4 regions of the Cupriavidus sp. Met-2 genome follow, and region 2 is predicted to be linked to each of the others. Evidence: predicted binding sites of a transcription regulator. Region 2 holds the regulator's gene; each other region holds the start of a gene.

Region 1 (4,482 bases), on a different contig from region 2:
TGCGTCAGGACGGAACCGAATTCCCGATCGAAGCGTCGATCTCGCAGACCTCCGATGGTGCCGGACACAAGCTTTTTACGGTCATGCTGCGCGACGTCACCGCTCGCGTGCGTGCCGAGACTGCGCTGCAGCGGTCCCGCGAGGAACTCCAGGCGCTGTCGGACAGCATCCTGGCAGCGCGCGAGGACGAAAAGCGACGCGTCGCGCGCGAGCTTCACGACGATCTGGGCCAGCGCCTGAGCGCGCTGAAAATGGATCTGGTGATGCTGGAGACCGACTTGCGTACCGACTGCGGCGCTGTGCGTGCGCTCGGACAGGTCAGCGCCATGCACACTGTCATCGACGAAACCATCGCCGCCGTGCGCAGGATTTCATCCGATCTGCGGCCCGCGTTGCTCGATGAACTGGGCCTCGCTGCCGCGCTGGACTGGCTGGCCAAGGATTTCAGCCGGCGCTACGCGATTCCGGTGAGCACGCGGACCCCCGAGGAGATCGACGTCACCGAACAAGCCGCCACCGCTGTGTTCCGGATCGTCCAGGAGGCGCTCAACAACGTCGTGCATCATGCGGACGCCAGCGAGGCCTGGGTAACGCTGACGCACCAGAACCCGAACCAGAACCACGATCACGACCAGTACGTGCTGCGCGTGCACGATGACGGGCGCGGCTGGAACGGCCAGCCGAAGGACGGCGCGCGACGCTCGTTCGGCCTGCTTGGCATCCGGGAACGGGCACGCCTGCTGGGTGGCACGGTGTCCATCGAACATTCGCCCGGCGAGGGCTTCGAACTCGTCGTCACGTTTCCGGGTCATCCGGATTGCAAGGAGACCCAGGCATGATTCGCGTGATCATTGCAGACGATCACACTGTGGTGCGCAACGGATTGCGCCATATCCTCGAACGCACCAGCGACTTCGAGGTGGTTGGCGAAGCAGCCCGCGGTACCGAGGTGCCACAACTCGTGCGCGAGCTGTCGCCGCATGTCATCCTGCTGGACCTGTCGATGCCCGGCCGGAACGGGCTGGAACTGATCCGGCAGCTGCGGACCGATCATCCGGCACTACGAATCCTCGTGCTGACGATGCACGCGGAGGAACAGTATGTGGTCCGCGCCTTCCGTGCCGGCGCGGCTGGCTACCTGACCAAGGAAAGCGCGGCGACAGAACTGGTGGAGGCGCTGAGGAAGGTGGCCGCGGGCGGCACCTACGTCAGCCCCGCCATGGCCGAAAAGCTGGCGCTGGGCCTGCAGGAAAAGCCCGATGCGCCGCACGAGGGCCTGTCGGATCGTGAACTCGAGGTCTTCCGGCGCATCGTCGACGGCGAGTCGCTCACGCAGATCGCTGCCGCGCTGTGCGTCAGCGCCAAGACGGTCAGCACCTACAAGATGCGCCTGATGGAAAAACTCCAGCTTCGCAGCGACGCCGCGCTGGTCCGCTATGCGATCGAGGCGAGGCTGTTCGGCGACGAAGACAAGCTATAGCGTCGTGGCCCCCAGCCACAGCCCCGTCGTTCAGGCCGCCTCGCCGCGAATCAGCAGCACCGGCTTGCTGGTCTTGGCCACCACACCTTCAGAGACGCTACCCATGATCATGCGGCGCACACCGCGTCGGCCGCGCGTACCCATCACGATCACATCGGCTGGCCAGCGGTCGGCATAGCCGACGATCGCGCCGGCGATGTCACCGGGTACCGCCGACTTCTCTGCCAGTTCGGTTTGAAACCGCACGCCAGCGTCCTGGAGACGGCGAGCGGCGGCAGCCAGGGCCTTCTTGCCGAAGTCCGTCAGCCCATTCAGGATGTCCTGCGGATTGACGAAACCTGCCTCAAGGAACACTTCGCCCTCGTCCACCACGAACAGGACCTTCACCTCCGCGCCCATGCCCTTGGCCAGCCCGGCTGCCTGCGCAATGGCCAGGTCGGAAGACGGGCTGCCATCCACGGCAACCAGGATGCGTTCATACATATCGGTCTCCTCAGTCCGGGCCACGTGCCCTCACTGACCCAGCATAGGACGTGCCAAGGCTCCATGGTTGATGTATCGCAAGACGACCCGAGCCCACCGAATCAGGCGCTCTTGATCTGTCGCAACCATACGCGGCACATCACGCATACATTTGAGACCCAAATGGCGCCGAAGCGCCTTGCTTTTTCAGGAGACCACATGGACATCTCGGCGATCATGGTCCACGTCGATGCCTCGCAATCAGTGGAGGCCCGGCTCTGTCATGCCGTGGCGCTGGCCGGATCGTTTAACGCCACGCTGATCGGCCTGCTCTCGCTAAGCGCGGACGAGCCAGCGTGGGTCTACCGCACTGCGGACGGCCGCCGCGAGCGCCAGGCCTACGAGCCGGATCTTGGCGCCGCATGTGAAGCCGCCCGGGAAGCCTTCGATATCGCCACCGAAGCCGCGACGTTTGCCGTCGACTGGCGCGTCGGCGAGGGCGCACCCACCGACGCCATCCAGTGCGAAGGCCGGCTGGCCGACCTGCTGATCGTCGGCCAGCCGGACCGATTGAACACCGACGGCGAGGTAGCCCGGCACTTCGTCGAGACGGCCATTCTTTCGAGTGGCCGCCCGGTGCTGGTCATTCCTCAAGGGCCGCTGCCGGACGCCTCCACCTTCCCCTATAGCTCGATCGTGGTGGCCTGGAACGGTACCCGCGAATCCGCGCGTGCGCTGCATGACGCGCTGCCGTTGCTCAAGCGCGCCACCCAGGTCGACGTGGTGTCCTGCATTCCTCCGCACGCGCGCCGCAAGGCCGAGCTCTCCCCGCCCGCCTACGCGGCAAACTGGCTGGCTCGGCATGGCGTGCACGCGGGCATGGTCGAGATGGTGCTGGAACGATCGGCCGATATTGGCGAGTCACTGCTTGCCATCGCCGGCCAGCGCCGGGCCGACCTGCTGGTTTGTGGCGCATATGGCCGGGGACTGCTGCGCGAGGAATTGCTGGGTGGCGTGACGGACACCGTGCTGCGCCACGCCACGATTCCCACCCTCTTTTCCTACTAGCCGCGCCGACACCCCTTGCTCGGGCGCTCAGTCGAGCGCTTAGTCGGGCGCTTAGTCGAGCCTATAGATACCCCGGTACTCGGGCATCGTGACATCCCAATGCAGCGAATGCTCGATGCGCTGGCGTAGCGCATCGGCGGCACCGGGCTCGCCGTGGACGATGAACGTCTGCCGTGGCGGCGTCCCGATGGCACTCATCCAGTCCATCAGCCCATCCGCATCGGCATGTGCCGAGAAATGGCGGATCTGTTCGACTGAAGCACGCAGCTCGACTTCGCGCCCGTGCATACGCAATGTGCGCTGGCCGGACGCCAACGCCGCCCCCCGCGTTCCCGCCGCCTGGAACCCCACCAGCAGGAAAGTGCTGCGCGGGTCCTGCCCGAACGACTCAAGGTGATGCACCACGCGCCCGCCCGTCAGCATTCCGCTACCGGCCAGGATGATCTTCGGCTGATCCAGCCGGTTGATGCGGATCGACTCCTCCATGCTCCGGGTCGGAATCGCCACCGAACAAGCAGCCGCGCACGTTTCGGGGTCGAGGCGCAGTTCGTCCGTGTGCTCGCTGAGAATCCGCGTGGCTTCGATGGCCATCGGGCTGTTCAGATAGATGGGCACATCGGGAAAGCGCCGTCGCTGGCGCAGGCGGTAGAGGCAATACAGCAGCAACTGGGCGCGCCCAACCGCAAAGACGGGAATGATCACGCTGCCGCCCCGGGCAACGGTCTTGCGGATGATATCGGCCAGCAGTTCGATGGGATCGCCCTCCGGGTGCAGGCGGTCACCGTAAGTCGATTCCACGATGAGGTAATCCGCCGCGGTGGGCGGCTCCGGCGGCCGCATCAGCATGTCGTCCTGCGGGCCGAGGTCGCCGGAGAACAGGATGCGCCGGCCCTTGGCATGGATCGTCACGCTGGACGAGCCAAGAATATGGCCCGCGCGATGAAACTCCGCTTCCACACCGCGTGCGATTGTCACCCGCTTGCTGTAAGGCGCGGGCTTCAGATATTCCAGCGCATGCATGGCATCCGCCACGGTATAGAGCGGCAGCGCCGGTTGATGACGCGAATACCCCTTGCGGTTGGCATAGTTGGCGTCTTCTTCCGCCAGATGGGCGCTGTCCGGCAGCAGCAGGCCGCAAAGCTCCGACGTTCCCGTCGTACAGTGCACGCGCCCCTTGTAACCGCGTTTCACCAACAGGGGCAGATAGCCGCTGTGGTCGATATGCGCATGTGTCAACACCACGGCATCGAGACTGTCCGGGCTGATCGGAAAGCGATCCCAGTTACGTAGCCGCAGGGCCTTGTAGCCCTGAAACAGTCCGCAGTCGATCAGCACCCGCGCTTCTCCGGTGTCGAGCAGAAAGCGCGAACCGGTCACGGTGTCCGTTGCCCCAAGGAACTGGATGTGCATGGTCTGTGATGTTGGTGTTGGCGTCGTCAGTGGCGGTGTTGTCAGTATTGCCGTAGCCGTTC
Region 2 (4,482 bases):
GCTTCCCCAACCTGACCGACAACGATTGGCTCTACGGTGGCGAGCCGGAGACGATCCAACAGACGATCACCAAGGGCCGCAATGGCGTGATGCCGTCGTTTGCGAGCACGATCGATGCGAAGCAGGCGGGCGATACCGCGCAGTACGTGCGTTCGCTGTCTGGTCTGTCCTCGGATCCGATTCGTGCATCGCGTGGCGAAAGCACCTTCAAGTCGACCTGCGCGGCCTGCCACGGCGCCAACGGCAAGGGCAACCAGGCACTCGGCGCGCCGAACCTGACCGACAACACGTGGTTGTACGGCAGCTCGGAAGCGACGATCGTCGACGCGATCCTGAAGGGACATAACGGTCATATGCCGGCGCATGAGGAGATTCTGACGCCCGAGCGCATCCGCATGCTGACCGCATATGTGTGGGGACTCTCGAATACGGGAGGCGCTGCAAAATGACTAACTGCCCCGGGGCCGGGCGGAGTGCCGCCCACCGGGGCGTGAGGGCAACACGATGAGCGCGCCCCTTAACGCCCCCGATCACTCGGACGATCACGCCTCGAACGATCCGTCTGCAAGCCAGTCGTCGAGCGATCGTAACGGCAACACTTGGCGTCCCGCGCCGCCCCCCAAGGGCGCAGAGACCACCGAGGAAGCGCTGTACGAGGTCCGCCGCAAGATCTATCCGCGCTCGACCTCTGGCGCGTTTTCGAGCTGGCGCGTGTGGCTGGTCATCCTGACGCAGTTGATTTACTACGGGACCCCCTGGCTAAAGTGGAATGATCGCCAGGCCGTGCTGTTCGATCTCGGCGCGCGCAAGTTCTACATCTTCGGTCTCGTGCTGTGGCCGCAGGATGTGATCTATCTTGCCGTGCTGCTGGTCATTTCTGCGCTATCGCTATTCCTGTTCACAGCCATCGCCGGACGCCTGTTCTGCGGCTACGCCTGTCCCCAAACGGTCTACACAGAGATATTCATGTGGATCGAGCGACATGTCGAAGGGGATCGCATCGCGCGGATCCGACTCGACGGCGATCCCTGGAGCCTGCGCAAGCTGCGAATCAAGGCGACCAAGCATGTGCTCTGGGTGCTGATCGCACTGTGGACGGGCTTCACGTTTATTGGATATTTCGCGCCGATTCGGGAGCTTGGTAGCGAGGTCCTGCATTTTACGCTCGGACCCTGGCAGAGTTTCTGGATGCTGTTCTACGCGTTTGCGACCTGGGGCAACGCCGGATTCATGCGCGAGCAGGTGTGCAAGTACATGTGCCCCTATGCGCGCTTCCAGAGCGTGATGGTCGACCGCGATACCTATGTCGTGACCTATGACGTGGGTCGTGGGGAGCCGCGTGGTAGCCGTTCCCGCAAGACCGATCGCCATGCCGCTGGCATTGGCGATTGCGTGAATTGCAGTATCTGCGTGCAGGTGTGTCCGACCGGTATCGATATTCGCGATGGCCTCCAGTACGAGTGCATCGGTTGCGGTGCCTGTATCGACGCGTGCAATCTGGTCATGGACAAGATGGAGTACCCGCGCGGACTGATCCGATACACGTCGGAAAATGCGATGCGCAAGTCCCTGTCGACATCCGACGCGCGCAAGCGGCTGCTGCGACCACGCACGATCATCTATACGCTGATCTGGTTGGTTCTGGCGGCGGGCTTCGTCGCGTCGCTGGCAGTGCGGTCGCCGATCAAGGTCGACATCATTCGGGATCGCGGCGCGCTGGGCCGGGAAGTGGAGGGGCGCTGGATCGAGAACGTCTATCGGCTCCAGGTGATCAACACCACGGAAGCGCCGATGCGGATTCGCGTGGAGGCTGAGGGCGACGACCTGACTGGACTGACGGTCGAGTATGACAAGTCCGCCGAGGCCATGCAGCCAACGTCCAACCGGTTGTTGCCGATTCGCATCCGCGTGCCGATCGACGATGCCAAGGAAGGCACGCACAAGATCAACGTAACGGTGACGGCGGAGGGCGAGGACGGCCGAGACGCGCATATCAGGCAATCCACGAGTTTCATTGTTCCCCGCAATCTGTGATGCTGAGGGCGAAATGGCAGCAAACAAGGAGAGCGCAATGACATCCCAACAGTCCAAGCCCTGGTACAGGGAACCGTGGCCGTGGCTTTTGATGAGCGGTCCGTTGCTTGCAATTATTGGCTGCGGCGTGACCATCTGGCTCGCCAACACGCATCCGGATTTGCCGGTTTCCGGCGTGGAGCGTCATGGTCTGGTCGTAGAGAAAACGGGGGCGGAGCATGTAACGTCGCCGGCTGCGAGGCGCCCATGAGACTCCGCTGGCTGATGTGGGTACTTTGGCCGGCGTTTCTGATGGGCGGAGCGGCCACCGCCACCGTATTTTCGGTCGTTGATCCGGGCGATCTCACGTTCTTCGGGCACCAGGTGGAAGCGTCTCGTGAGGCGGTCTACACGATTGGCTTCCTGGTGGCGTGGTTGTTTTGCGCGTTGTCCAGCGGGCTGACGCTATACACCATGCCAACCAAGCTCGAGGAGACCGACGAACTCGAGTAATGGATCGAGTGCTGGTAGAAAGCAGAACGGCCGCACCGGGAACTGAATTCCAGGTGCGGCCGTTTTCCTGGCTAGGACGTTCGTTAGCAGTTTCGGCTATAGACCTGCCTGATGCCTTCCATGTCCACGAGTTTCACGTGTCGTTGGCGAATCTGAATCAGGCCGGCTTCGGCGAATCGAGAGAAGAGCCGACTCACGGTTTCGAGCTTGAGGCCAAGGTAGCTGCCGATTTCTTCGCGGCTCATCCGCAGCACGAACTCGCTCGACGAGTAGCCGCGCATCGACAGGCGCTCCGACATGTTGACGAGAAATGCTGCCAGGCGCTCTTCGGCACGCATCGAGCCAAGAGTGATCAGCATGATCTGGTCCTGCGAGATTTCCTTGCTCATCAGTCGCAGGAACTGTTGCTGGAGCGACGGCAAGGTGCCGGACAGCGATTGCAGGTCATCGAATCGTACGACGCAGACCTCGGTGTCCTCGAGTGCAGTGGCATCGGATGCATGCTGCATCTCGCCGAGGCCGTCGAGTCCGACGACTTCACCGGGTAAATGGAAGCCGGTGATTTGCGTGCGTCCGTCCTCCATGGTCACGTGGGTCTTCAATGTGCCAAAGCGGATCGCATAGACTGCGGTAAGTGGCTCGCCCATGCGATAGAGCGTTTCGCCCTTGTGAACACGAACGCGTTCCTGTACGAGCGTGTCCATCTTTGCGAGGTCCTGTTGCGACATGCCCACGGGAAGGCAAAGCTGGCCCATGGCGCAAGTGGAGCAACGTGGAGACATCTCGGTGACGGGAATGGAGGTAAGCAATTGATGGTGCTCGCATGAATGCGCTTGCGATGGAGGCGCGATGCAGGCATTTTACAGCTTGATGTGACGCAGAAGCGAGGAACAGTTGCCATTTGGTGTGCTATTCAGTGTCTTTACACTTGCATTGCTTGGCGGCGTGCATTGCGCAGCCATGTGTGGAGGAATTGCCATTGCCGTCGAGCAACGGCAGTCCGGGGCGGCTGTCGCGGTCGTTAACGTCGTGCATCGTTCGCGGTTGCACTGGTGGCTGGAACTACTGGTTATGCACGCCGGGCGTCTCACGACCTATGTGCTGCTTGGGGCACTGATGGGGGCGGTGGGCGCGACAGTCTGGAAGCAGGATTACCTGCCAGTGCAGCGCTGGCTCTACGGTGCAGGCAGCCTGTTGCTTGTTCTGACCGGGGTGTGGTTGTTGCGGGGCCGCGTCATGCGGGCAGCGTGGCTCGAACGGCTGGCGGCGCGGGCGGCCTCGTATGTCGTTCAGGGCATCGCGTCGCTGGGTATGCAGATGCCGCTTCGCTTGCGTCGGCACGCGCCCATCATGCGGCGCTATGGGATGGGGTTGGCCTGGGGGCTGGTGCCTTGCGGTATGGTGTACGGCGCACTTGCGCTCGCCTTGTTGGCTGGTAATGCGCCTTCTGGGGCACTTGTCATGGCGGCCTTTGGCATCGGGACGCTGCCGAACCTGCTGGTGATCTCGGGTTTGTCGGGCTACCTGCGGCAACTGTCGCGCCGCCCCAGCGTGCGAGTGGGCGCCGCGCTTATTGTGATCGGTTTTGGGGCGCTGGGTGTCGCACGCGCCGTCTGGCTGCCCGATACGCTGGCCAATCACGGCTTCTGCGTCGTGTTCTAGACTTTTTTGCTGGTTGCAGGGCGGGGCTGGAATGCCATACAATCGCGAAACCACGGTATCGCGCTCCGATGCGCTCGTGGCGTCGCCGGGGCTGCATTCCCGATCTGGGGTGTGTGCCCAGGGGGTCTGGGCAGGTCTGGCTTGCCAGGATCGTCCCCACAGTTCATCCGGTTCACAAGATCTGGTTCCAAAGTCCGATGGGGCTGTGTGGAGAGGTGGCGCCGGTGCCAGGCGAAGTTGCCTGGGCCGATATCGATTGTTTCTTGCCGCCTTGGCGATCTGATTGTCCAGGTG
Region 3 (4,482 bases), on a different contig from region 2:
ACTTCGCATGGCCGACCGCCGGCGTGGCCTGCCTGGGCGTAGTGGCATTCATGATCGCGCCGCAGCCGCGTCCGCAAGTTGCCAGCAATGCTGCCGGTGACGCCGCCAATGCCGTGAGCTTTGTGAAGGTTCAGGAAATCATCAACACGCGTTGCGTGCAGTGCCACGCCGAGCAGCCGAAGATGATGCCGACCGCTGCCAAGGGGATCAAGCTGGACTCCGCCGATGGCATCAAGGCGCACGCTCAGCTGATCTATCAACAGGCCGTGCAGCAGAAGGCAATGCCGCTGGGCAACGTCACGCAGATCACGGACGATGAGCGCGCGCTGCTTGGCCAATGGTTCGAAGGCGGCGCGAAAACCACCAACTGATTTTTTGACCGAGCATCGGTGATCGACGGTCCGGAGGCTGTGCAGTCTGCAGCTGGCTGTTCCGGACCGGCGAGGGTTTGAGCGGGGCTTAGGCCCCGTTTTTTTATTTCTGGATCTGAATTGCTGCTCCCCACTCCCGCTGAGCGGACGAAGGGAGTCAGGATTCTCAGCCGCCGACGTTGAACAGCGCCAACAGACCCAGCACCAGGAAGATCGCAGCGGCGATCTTGTGCACCAGGGCGATTGGCATCTTATTGGCGAAACGGTCGCCCAGCAGGACGGCCGGGGCATTGGCGAGCATCATGCCGAACGTCGTGCCGGCCACCACTGCAATCACTTCGCCATGGAAGCGTGCGGCTAGCGCCACGGTGGCGATCTGCGTCTTGTCGCCCATCTCGGCGAAGAAGAACGCGATGATCGTGGTGCCCAGGATGCCGAGCGCACCCTTGACGGGTTTGGCTTCCTCGGCGTCGTCGAGCTTGTCCGGAATCAGCATCCAGCCGGCCATCGCAATGAACCCGAGGCCAAGAATCCAGCGCAGCAGGTCTACGCCGACCATGCCCGTGATCCAGCCGCCGAGCGCGCCGGCAAAGCCGTGATTGACCAGCGTTGCGATCAGGATGCCCAGAATGATGGGAATTGGCTTGCGGTAGCGCGCAGCCAGGACGAGCGACAGCAACTGCGTCTTGTCGCCCATTTCAGCGAGCGCGACGATGCCTGTGGAGACGAGGAACGATTCCATTTTTTGTCGTTTGAATAACCGGGCCGCAAATGCATCGCGAGATGCCAATGACGCACACCTTTCCCGGCCCGGCCAGAAGGGTGAGGTCATCGGTCTCGCCAGGCACTGGACACAAGGTCCTGGGCTGCGCACGCCATAACCGCCTGCCATGTCGGCATTTGGTCAAGTCTGTTGACGTACGCCCCTGTCTTCCGGGTGCCGCATTGCGCGGCGCGGTGAGATCAGGGCGGCTACTCCCCAATGGAAGGTCGCATTTTAGCGAGACTGGCGACCGAAGTCCACCCGTCTCGCTGTTTCTGTCAATTCAAGGGAATGTCGCTAACGCCGCCATTCCCGATGTGCTCAGACCGGAGTCGGAGCGTTTTCGCTGGTTTGGCGACCGCGAAAATCCGTCCAGCACAGCGCCTTGAAGTCGTAGAGCTTGCAGCGGTGGGCTGTATGGAAATACCAGCGCCACGAGAACTTCTCGATGATGATGCGACCCGGCAGTGCGTGCTCGAGCAGCGCCTGGGCGCGCTTGAGCTGGTACAGCGGGATGCTCATGTCCACGTGGTGGGCCGTGTGCTCCATGATGTGATGCAGGGCCGCGCCGATGCCGAAGTTAAAGCGCAGATGCACGGTCGTCGACACGAAAGGCTGGGCCTTCGCCCACATGGCCTTGGTGTCGTACCACGCCACGCTGGTATGCGTATGGTGGACGTACAGCACGAAGCCAACGGTGGCGTTCCAGATCAGGAAGGGCAGCACGAAGCCGGTGCCGACCAGCAGCAGCGGGGATTGCCCGGTGGCCACGGCCAGCCATACCAGCGCGCCGATCCAGACTGCGCCGAAAGCTCCCACGAGCGCGCAGTCCCACATGAAGATCGGGCGACGCGTCGCCATCTGGCGCTTGCTGGGGAAGAACAGCTTGAACCACCAGATCTCGATCAGGTAGTAAAGGCCGGCGCCAAGGCCGTTGCGGTAGATGCGCTCCAGAATCCGGCGGCTGCGCGGCAGCGCGCGGAATTCCTCGAGCGAGTAGGGCGCCCAGACGAAGTCGAAGCCCTTCAGGTTCGTGTAACCATGATGGACGACGTTATGGCCGACTTCCCAGAGGCTGTAAGGCGTGAGCGACGGCAGGAACGTGAGCCGGCCCAGCCACTTGTTCAGGCCACGACGGTCGGTCAGGCTCTGGTGGCAGGCATCGTGCCCAATGATGAACAGGCGCGCGATGATCAGTCCGGCCAGCACGCCGAGCCCAACCTTGGCCCACCAGGGTGATGCCAGGACCACACCGGCCAGTACGGCAGCGAACAGCGCGTAATCGAACGCGAACAGAAGCAGCGCGCGCGCGGTGCTGCGGCCGCCGAGGGGAATCAGCCAGCTGCGGATCGTCTTGCGATTCGGAAATGGGGCCTCGAAGGCGATTGGCTCCGGCAGGGGAGTGTTCTTGGCCGGGCGTTTGGGGCGGTTCGTGCCGTGATTCGGCGCTTGCGAGATCGCGTCGGCGTCGGCCGGCGAGAGGGTGTCAGATGGGGCAGTCATCAAAGGTCTGGCGAGTCGGTATGCATGTGCGTCTGCCCGGATGGGCGGACTTTATATGCGTGACAGGCTAGAAGGCTTTGATGACCGTTGTGTTGATTATGGTCAATGCTCCGCGAGGGCGGATTCGCATTGAGACCAAAAAAGCACATCGACGGACCATGTTTGGGTGGAATCGGCCGATCCACACAAACATGCCCCGCCTAAGTCCGATCAGGCGGCGACCGGGCTAGTGGCTTCGCCCATGATGTAGACGTTCTCGATGACCCGGTCGTCGCCAAGCATCGCGAACGCGAACAACTGCTCTTCAAGCGTTTCCGAGCGGCTGCTGCGGCGGGAAATCAGCGGGGTGGCGTCCGGGTCCAGCACGACGAAGTCGGCCTCGCAGCCCACTTCGAAGCTGCCGATCCGGTCCTGCCAGCCGAGCGCCTCCGCAGCGGCGCGCGTGGCCAGGTAGAACATGCGTAGTGCCGTCAGGTGGTAGCCGCCCATCCGCGCCACCTTGTGCGCCGCGTTCATGGTGCGGAACATCGAGAACGACGTGCCGCCGCCAACGTCCGTCGCCAGCGTGACGTTCAGGCGATTCGCATCCGACTGGTGGAAGTCGTAGAAGCCGCTGCCCAGGAACAGGTTCGACGTGGGGCAGTGAGCCACGGCCGCGCCGCTGTCGGCCAGACGGCGGCGGTCATCCTCGTCGAGGTAGATCGCGTGGCCGTAGAACGCGCCCGGGCGCAGGAGCTTGTAGCGGTCGTACACGTCCAGGTAGCTGCGCGCATCGGGGAACAGCTCGGCCACCCATTTCACCTCGTCGCGGTTTTCCGCCACGTGGGTCTGGATGAAGACGTCGCTGTGGGCCTTCGCCAACTCGCCGCAGGCTTCCAATTGAGCCTCGGTGGAAGTCGGTGCGAAACGCGGCGTGATCGCGTAGGCCAGGCGATCGACGTTGTGCCATTTCGAGATCAGGTCGGCCGATTCACGCGCGCCGCTCTCGGCTGTATCGCGCAGGAAGTCCGGGCAGTTGCGATCCATCAGCACCTTGCCGGTGATCATCCGCATGTGGCGTTGCTGGCTGGCGGCGAACAGTGCGTCGGCCGATGCCGCGTGCACGGTGCTCCAGACCATTGCGGTGGTCGTGCCGTTGCGCAGCAGTTCGTCGGTGAAGAAATCGGCGACGGCCCGTGCATAGGCGGGGTCGCTGAAGCGGCGCTCCTCGGGGAACGTGTAGGTGTCCAGCCAGTGCAGCAGGCCCGGCGACGGCGACGCGATGATGTCGGTCTGCGGGTAGTGGATGTGCGTGTCGATGAACCCGGGCACGATCAGCTTGCCGCGATGGTCGACGACTTCGGCGCCTTGCGGGATATCGCGTGACAGGTCCGCGTAATTGCCGACTGCGGCGATGCGGCCGGCCTTCACGATCATGAGGCCGTCTTCCCAATACTGATAGGCGTCGTCGTGAAACTGCGGGTCACGCAGGAAGTGCAGGATACGGCCGCGGATTGCGCGGGTCACGGCGTTGTCGGCGCCAGATGCAGGGGAAGTCGTCGTCATCTTCATGTCTTCGGGGCGGCCGGTGCCTCGCCCGTTCGGTATTGCAACGGGCGAAGCATCCAGCGTTCTTGGAATGCGCCCGGTCAGGTCGTGGTTGTCACGTTGGCCGTCGCGGGCGGGGATGCGGGCGTGGCCGACCAGAAGTGGTCGACTTCAGCCAGGAATTCGGCCTTCTGCACGTCCGGCAGGAAGGCCGCTTCAAAACTGTTGCGCGCGAGCTTGTGGGCATCGGCCGCATCGAGCGGGAGTGCGTCGAACGATGCCTCCCAGTTCGCATTCATATAGCCGCCAAAATAGGCG
Region 4 (4,482 bases), on a different contig from region 2:
TCATCCGGGGCTGACCTATGCCACGGCTGGCACGGGTACCTCGATGCACCTGGCCGGCGCGATGTTCTCGCAGGTGACGCAGACGAATCTGACTCACGTGCCGTACAAGGGAAGCAGCCCGGCCATCAACGACATGCTCGGCGGCCACATCCAGGTGATGTTCGACAACCTGCCGGCCTCGTTGCCGCACATCCAGGCTGGCAAGCTGCGCGCGCTGGCGGTGGCTGGCAAGACACGCTCGCCGTCGCTGCCGAATGTGCCGACGCTGGCCGAAGCCGGACTGCCGGGCTACGCGGTAGAACCATGGTTCGGCGTCTACGGCCCGGCCAACCTGCCAGCGCCGGTGGTGCAGGCGCTCAATACGGCGTTCGTCGAGGCGCTGGCGCGTCCGGACGTGCGCGACAAGCTGGCCCAGGCCGGCTTCAATCCGAAGGGTTCGAGTGCAGCCGAATTGCAGACACTGACTCAGACTGAATACGAACGTTTCGGAAAGGTCGCAAAGTCGGCCGGGATCACGGTGGACTGACCACCGGGCAGGCCCGCGCATCCATTACAATCGCGCTGCACAGGGCCCTCCCGCTCCAGGGGGGGCCTTCCCGATTTCCGAGCCTGCCGCCATGAAACAAGATCCGCGCTTTCCCAATCTCTTCATCCTCGATCACCCGCTGATCCAGCACAAGCTCTCGCACATGCGCGACAAGGAAACGTCGACACGCACGTTCCGCGAGTTGCTGCGCGAGATCACGCTGCTGATGGGCTACGAGATCACGCGCAACCTGCCGCTGACCACGCGCCGCATCGACACGCCGCTGGTGCCGCTGGACGCCCCGGTCATCGCCGGCAAGAAGCTGACGATCGTGCCCGTGCTGCGCGCCGGCGTCGGCATGAGCGACGGCCTGGTGGAACTGATTCCGTCGGCGCGTATCGGCCATATCGGCGTATATCGCGACGATCAGCACCGCCCGGTGGAGTATCTGGTGCGCCTGCCGGACGTGGAAGATCGCTCGTTCATCCTGTGTGACCCGATGGTCGCCACCGGTTATTCGGCTGCCCATGCGGTGGATGTGCTCAAGCGCCGTGGTGTCAAGGACGAATCCATCACCTTCGTGGCGCTGGTGGCTGCGCCCGAGGGCGTCGAGGTGTTCCAGAAGGCCCACCCCGGCGTGAAGCTCTACGTCGCCTCGCTGGACAACCATCTGGACGACCATGCCTATATCGTGCCGGGCCTCGGCGACGCCGGCGACCGTCTCTTCGGCACCAAGAACTAAGCTCGAACTGAACTGGATTCGTCTGAATGAAATTGAGGCGCTTGATGCGCCTCAAGGTTTTTGTGGGATGACCTTTCCCCGTGCCTTGTACTGACTACACTGTCCGCGATACACGGTGAATCAATATAAAAGCGAAGGGAGTCCCACATGGAAGCCATCAAGATCCTGTTCACAACGCCCACCGGGCTCGGCAGTCTGGCCGTCATTGCCTTCATCATCGGGATGGGCGCGTTCTTTGCGCGCATGTTCGCGCGCAAGATGCGCGAGGACGCAGAGGCTGCGCGGCGCGGCGGCAACTGAGCCCCTGGCCAGCGGCGCCGGCGCTGGCCCCTGACGATCCCCATGAAAAACGCCCGCATCGCGCGGGCGTTCTATTTTGATGCATCGGCGTTGGTCCAGCTTCGCAAGCTACTTGCGCTTGCCGCCGCCGAGCAGACTGCCCAGCACGCCGCGAATCAGTTCCCGTCCCACCTGGGAACCCACCGTCCGCGCCGCCGACTTGGCCATCGACTCAAGGATCGAATCGCCGCGCCCGCTCTTGCCGGTGCCTTTCGTCAGCGTGCCGAAGATCTCGCCAGCCTGATCGAGCCAGCCGCCCTGCTCCGCGCTACCACTTGTCCCGCCTGCCGCGCCGCCACTGGCCGGCCCCGGCGTTCCCGTTCCCGACGCCGCCGCGTTGCCGCGCAACTTCTCGTACGCCGATTCCCTGTCAATCGTTTTCTCATAGGTACCCGCCACCAGTGACCCCGCGATCAACGCCCGACGCTCGTCGTCCGTGATCGGGCCGATACGGCTGCCGGGCGCAAGCACCCAGGCACGCTCGGTGACGCAGGGCGTGCCCTTGGCGTCGAGGCACGACACCAGCGCCTCCCCCACGCCGAGTTCGCCGATAACCTGCTCCAGATTGAGCTTCGGGTTCGCGCGCATCGTCGTGGCCGCCACCTTGACCGCCTTCTGGTCACGCGGCGTGAATGCGCGCAGCGCGTGCTGCACGCGGTTGCCAAGCTGACCGAGCACAGTGTCCGGGATATCGACCGGATTCTGCGTCACGAAATACACACCCACGCCCTTCGAGCGCACCAGCCGCACGACCTGCTCGATCTTGTCGAGCAGCGCCTTGGGCGCATCGTTGAACAGCAGATGCGCCTCGTCGAAGAAGAACACCAGCTTGGGCTTTTCCAGATCGCCGGCCTCGGGCAGCTTCTCGAACAGCTCGGACAGCATCCACAGCAGGAAGGTCGCGTAGAGCCGCGGCGCGTTCATCAACTTGTCGGCGGCCAGGATGTTGACCACGCCCTGCCCCTTCTCGGTCTGGATGAAGTCCTCGAGATTGAGCATCGGCTCGCCGAAAAACTTGTCCGCTCCCTGCGATTCGAGCGCCACCAGACCACGTTGGATCGCGCCGATCGACGCCGCCGAAATATTGCCGTACTCGGTCGTGAACTGGCCCGCGTTGTCGCCCACGTACTGGAGCATCGCCCGCAGATCCTTGGAATCGAGCAGCAGCAGGCCGTTAGCGTCCGCGATGCGGAATACCAGGTTCAGCACGCCTTCCTGGGTATCGTTGAGTTCGAGCATCCGCGACAGCAGCAGCGGCCCCATATGGGAAACCGTCGCGCGCACCGGGTGGCCTTTTTCGCCGAAGACGTCCCAGAGCGTGGTCGGGCATGCGCCCCAGACCGGCTCGGGCAGGCCATGCTCGGCCAGGCGGGCCTTGAGCTTGTCCGTGGGCTGGCCGGCCTGGGAAATGCCGGTCAAATCACCTTTTACGTCGGCCATGAACACCGGCACGCCCAGCCGCGAGAAGCCCTGGGCCAGCGTCTGCAGCGTGACGGTCTTGCCCGTGCCGGTCGCCCCGGTGATCAGGCCGTGGCGGTTGCCCATTTCGGGCAACAGCACGAGTTCTTGGTCGGCATTCTTGGCGATGAGGATGGGATCGGCCATGTGATCTCGGGAAGCGGGAATGAACGAGGTGGAAATGCACCCGCAGCCATCGGCGGAAGCACGATGCATGGCGCTTCGGAGCGGCGGGGGCGCGTGATAAAATCCTGCGCTGATTATAGCCAGCAGATTGGCACATCAATCACATGGCGCGGCCGCCGGATTGTCAGCAACTGTCAAGGAAGCCTGATCCACGCCCGCGCCGCGCCAACAGCGGCCGCACGCCGCACGATTCGTTTTTGCGCCACGGAGAGAAACATGGCCGGTCATTCCAAATGGGCCAACATCAAACACAAGAAAGCCGCCGCTGACGCCAAGCGCGGCAAGGTCTGGACGCGCCTGATCAAGGAAATCACCGTTGCCGCCAAGCTCGGCGGCGGCGAATTCGACTCCAACCCGCGTCTGCGCCTGGCCATGGAAAAGGCCATGGACGCGAACATGCCCAAGGACAACATCCAGCGCGCGATCCAGCGCGGCGTGGGTGGCCTGGAAGGCGCAAACTACGAAGAAATCCGTTACGAAGGCTACGGCCTGGCCGGTGCCGCCATCATCGTCGACTGCCTGACCGATAACCGCACCCGTACCGTGGCCGAAGTCCGCCACGCGTTCTCGAAGCACGGCGGCAACATGGGCACCGAAGGTTCGGTGGCCTTCATGTTCACGCACTGCGGCCAGTTCCTGTTTGCCCCGGGCACCCCGGAAGACAAGCTGATGGACGCCGCGCTGGAAGCCGGCGCGGACGACGTGGTCACCAACGACGACGAATCGATCGAAGTGACTTGCCCGCCCAATGACTTCGGCGCGGTCAAGGCCGCGCTGGAAGCCGCCGGCTTCAAGGCCGAAGTGGCCGACGTGGTAATGAAGCCGCAGAACGAAGTGAGCTTCGTCGGCGACGACGCCGTCAAGATGCAGAAGCTGCTGGACGCGCTGGAAAACCTGGACGACGTACAGGAAGTCTTCACCAACGCGGTGGTCGAGGAATAAGCCTCTCGCGCCGCGCCCCATGGCGGCAGCCCGGCACCAGCCAGCTGCCGCTTTTCGCATGCGTTTCTTTTCTGGCAGTGGATCATGAAAGTTTTGGTTGTCGGCTCGGGTGGACGTGAACACGCGCTGGCGTGGAAGTTGGCCCAGTCCCCCAAGGTGCAAGTCGTGTACGTGGCACCGGGCAACGGCGGGACGGCGCTGGACAAGCGTCTGCAGAACGTGCCGCTGACCGACCCGGAGGTGCTGGCCGCCTTCGTCGAGCGTGAAGGTGTGGCGTTCACCGTGGTTG

What was found. The regulator FNR, encoded in region 2, switches genes on or off when oxygen is low (the NO sensors DNR and NnrR bind a similar motif). The targets are predictions, from matches to a motif close to TTGATNNNNATCAA.
Region 1: a site for FNR is predicted at 2,031-2,044, ahead of WD006_RS22355 (universal stress protein). Genes of this name have one in related genera too.
Region 3: a site for FNR is predicted at 2,730-2,743, ahead of WD006_RS04145 (fatty acid desaturase). Genes of this name have one in related genera too.
Region 4: a site for FNR is predicted at 1,310-1,323, ahead of WD006_RS03625 (DUF3149 domain-containing protein). Genes of this name have one in related genera too.

Annotation. Positions count from the first base shown of each region.
Region 1 is NZ_JBBHZL010000011.1:199,819-204,300, forward strand. Features, by position in the region: gene WD006_RS22345 (sensor histidine kinase) at 1-839, shown strand, start outside; gene WD006_RS22350 (response regulator) at 836-1,480, shown strand; gene WD006_RS22355 (universal stress protein) at 1,511-1,963, opposite strand; gene WD006_RS22360 (universal stress protein) at 2,162-3,010, shown strand; gene WD006_RS22365 (MBL fold metallo-hydrolase RNA specificity domain-containing protein) at 3,062-4,420, opposite strand.
Region 2 is NZ_JBBHZL010000002.1:319,389-323,870, reverse strand. Features, by position in the region: gene ccoP (cytochrome-c oxidase, cbb3-type subunit III) at 1-449, shown strand, start outside; gene ccoG (cytochrome c oxidase accessory protein CcoG) at 505-2,034, shown strand; gene WD006_RS06745 (membrane protein) at 2,048-2,284, shown strand; gene WD006_RS06740 (hypothetical protein) at 2,281-2,526, shown strand; gene fnr (fumarate/nitrate reduction transcriptional regulator Fnr) at 2,610-3,335, opposite strand; gene WD006_RS06730 (sulfite exporter TauE/SafE family protein) at 3,421-4,188, shown strand.
Region 3 is NZ_JBBHZL010000001.1:873,231-877,712, forward strand. Features, by position in the region: gene WD006_RS04135 (urate hydroxylase PuuD) at 1-371, shown strand, start outside; gene WD006_RS04140 (TMEM165/GDT1 family protein) at 538-1,113, opposite strand; yybP-ykoY riboswitch at 1,142-1,364, opposite strand; gene WD006_RS04145 (fatty acid desaturase) at 1,456-2,637, opposite strand; gene guaD (guanine deaminase) at 2,848-4,182, opposite strand; gene WD006_RS04155 (adenosine deaminase) at 4,266-4,482, opposite strand, start outside.
Region 4 is NZ_JBBHZL010000001.1:766,862-771,343, reverse strand. Features, by position in the region: gene WD006_RS03635 (Bug family tripartite tricarboxylate transporter substrate binding protein) at 1-526, shown strand, start outside; gene upp (uracil phosphoribosyltransferase) at 618-1,268, shown strand; gene WD006_RS03625 (DUF3149 domain-containing protein) at 1,416-1,568, shown strand; gene WD006_RS03620 (helicase HerA-like C-terminal domain-containing protein) at 1,677-3,212, opposite strand; gene WD006_RS03615 (YebC/PmpR family DNA-binding transcriptional regulator) at 3,468-4,193, shown strand; gene purD (phosphoribosylamine--glycine ligase) at 4,278-4,482, shown strand, end outside.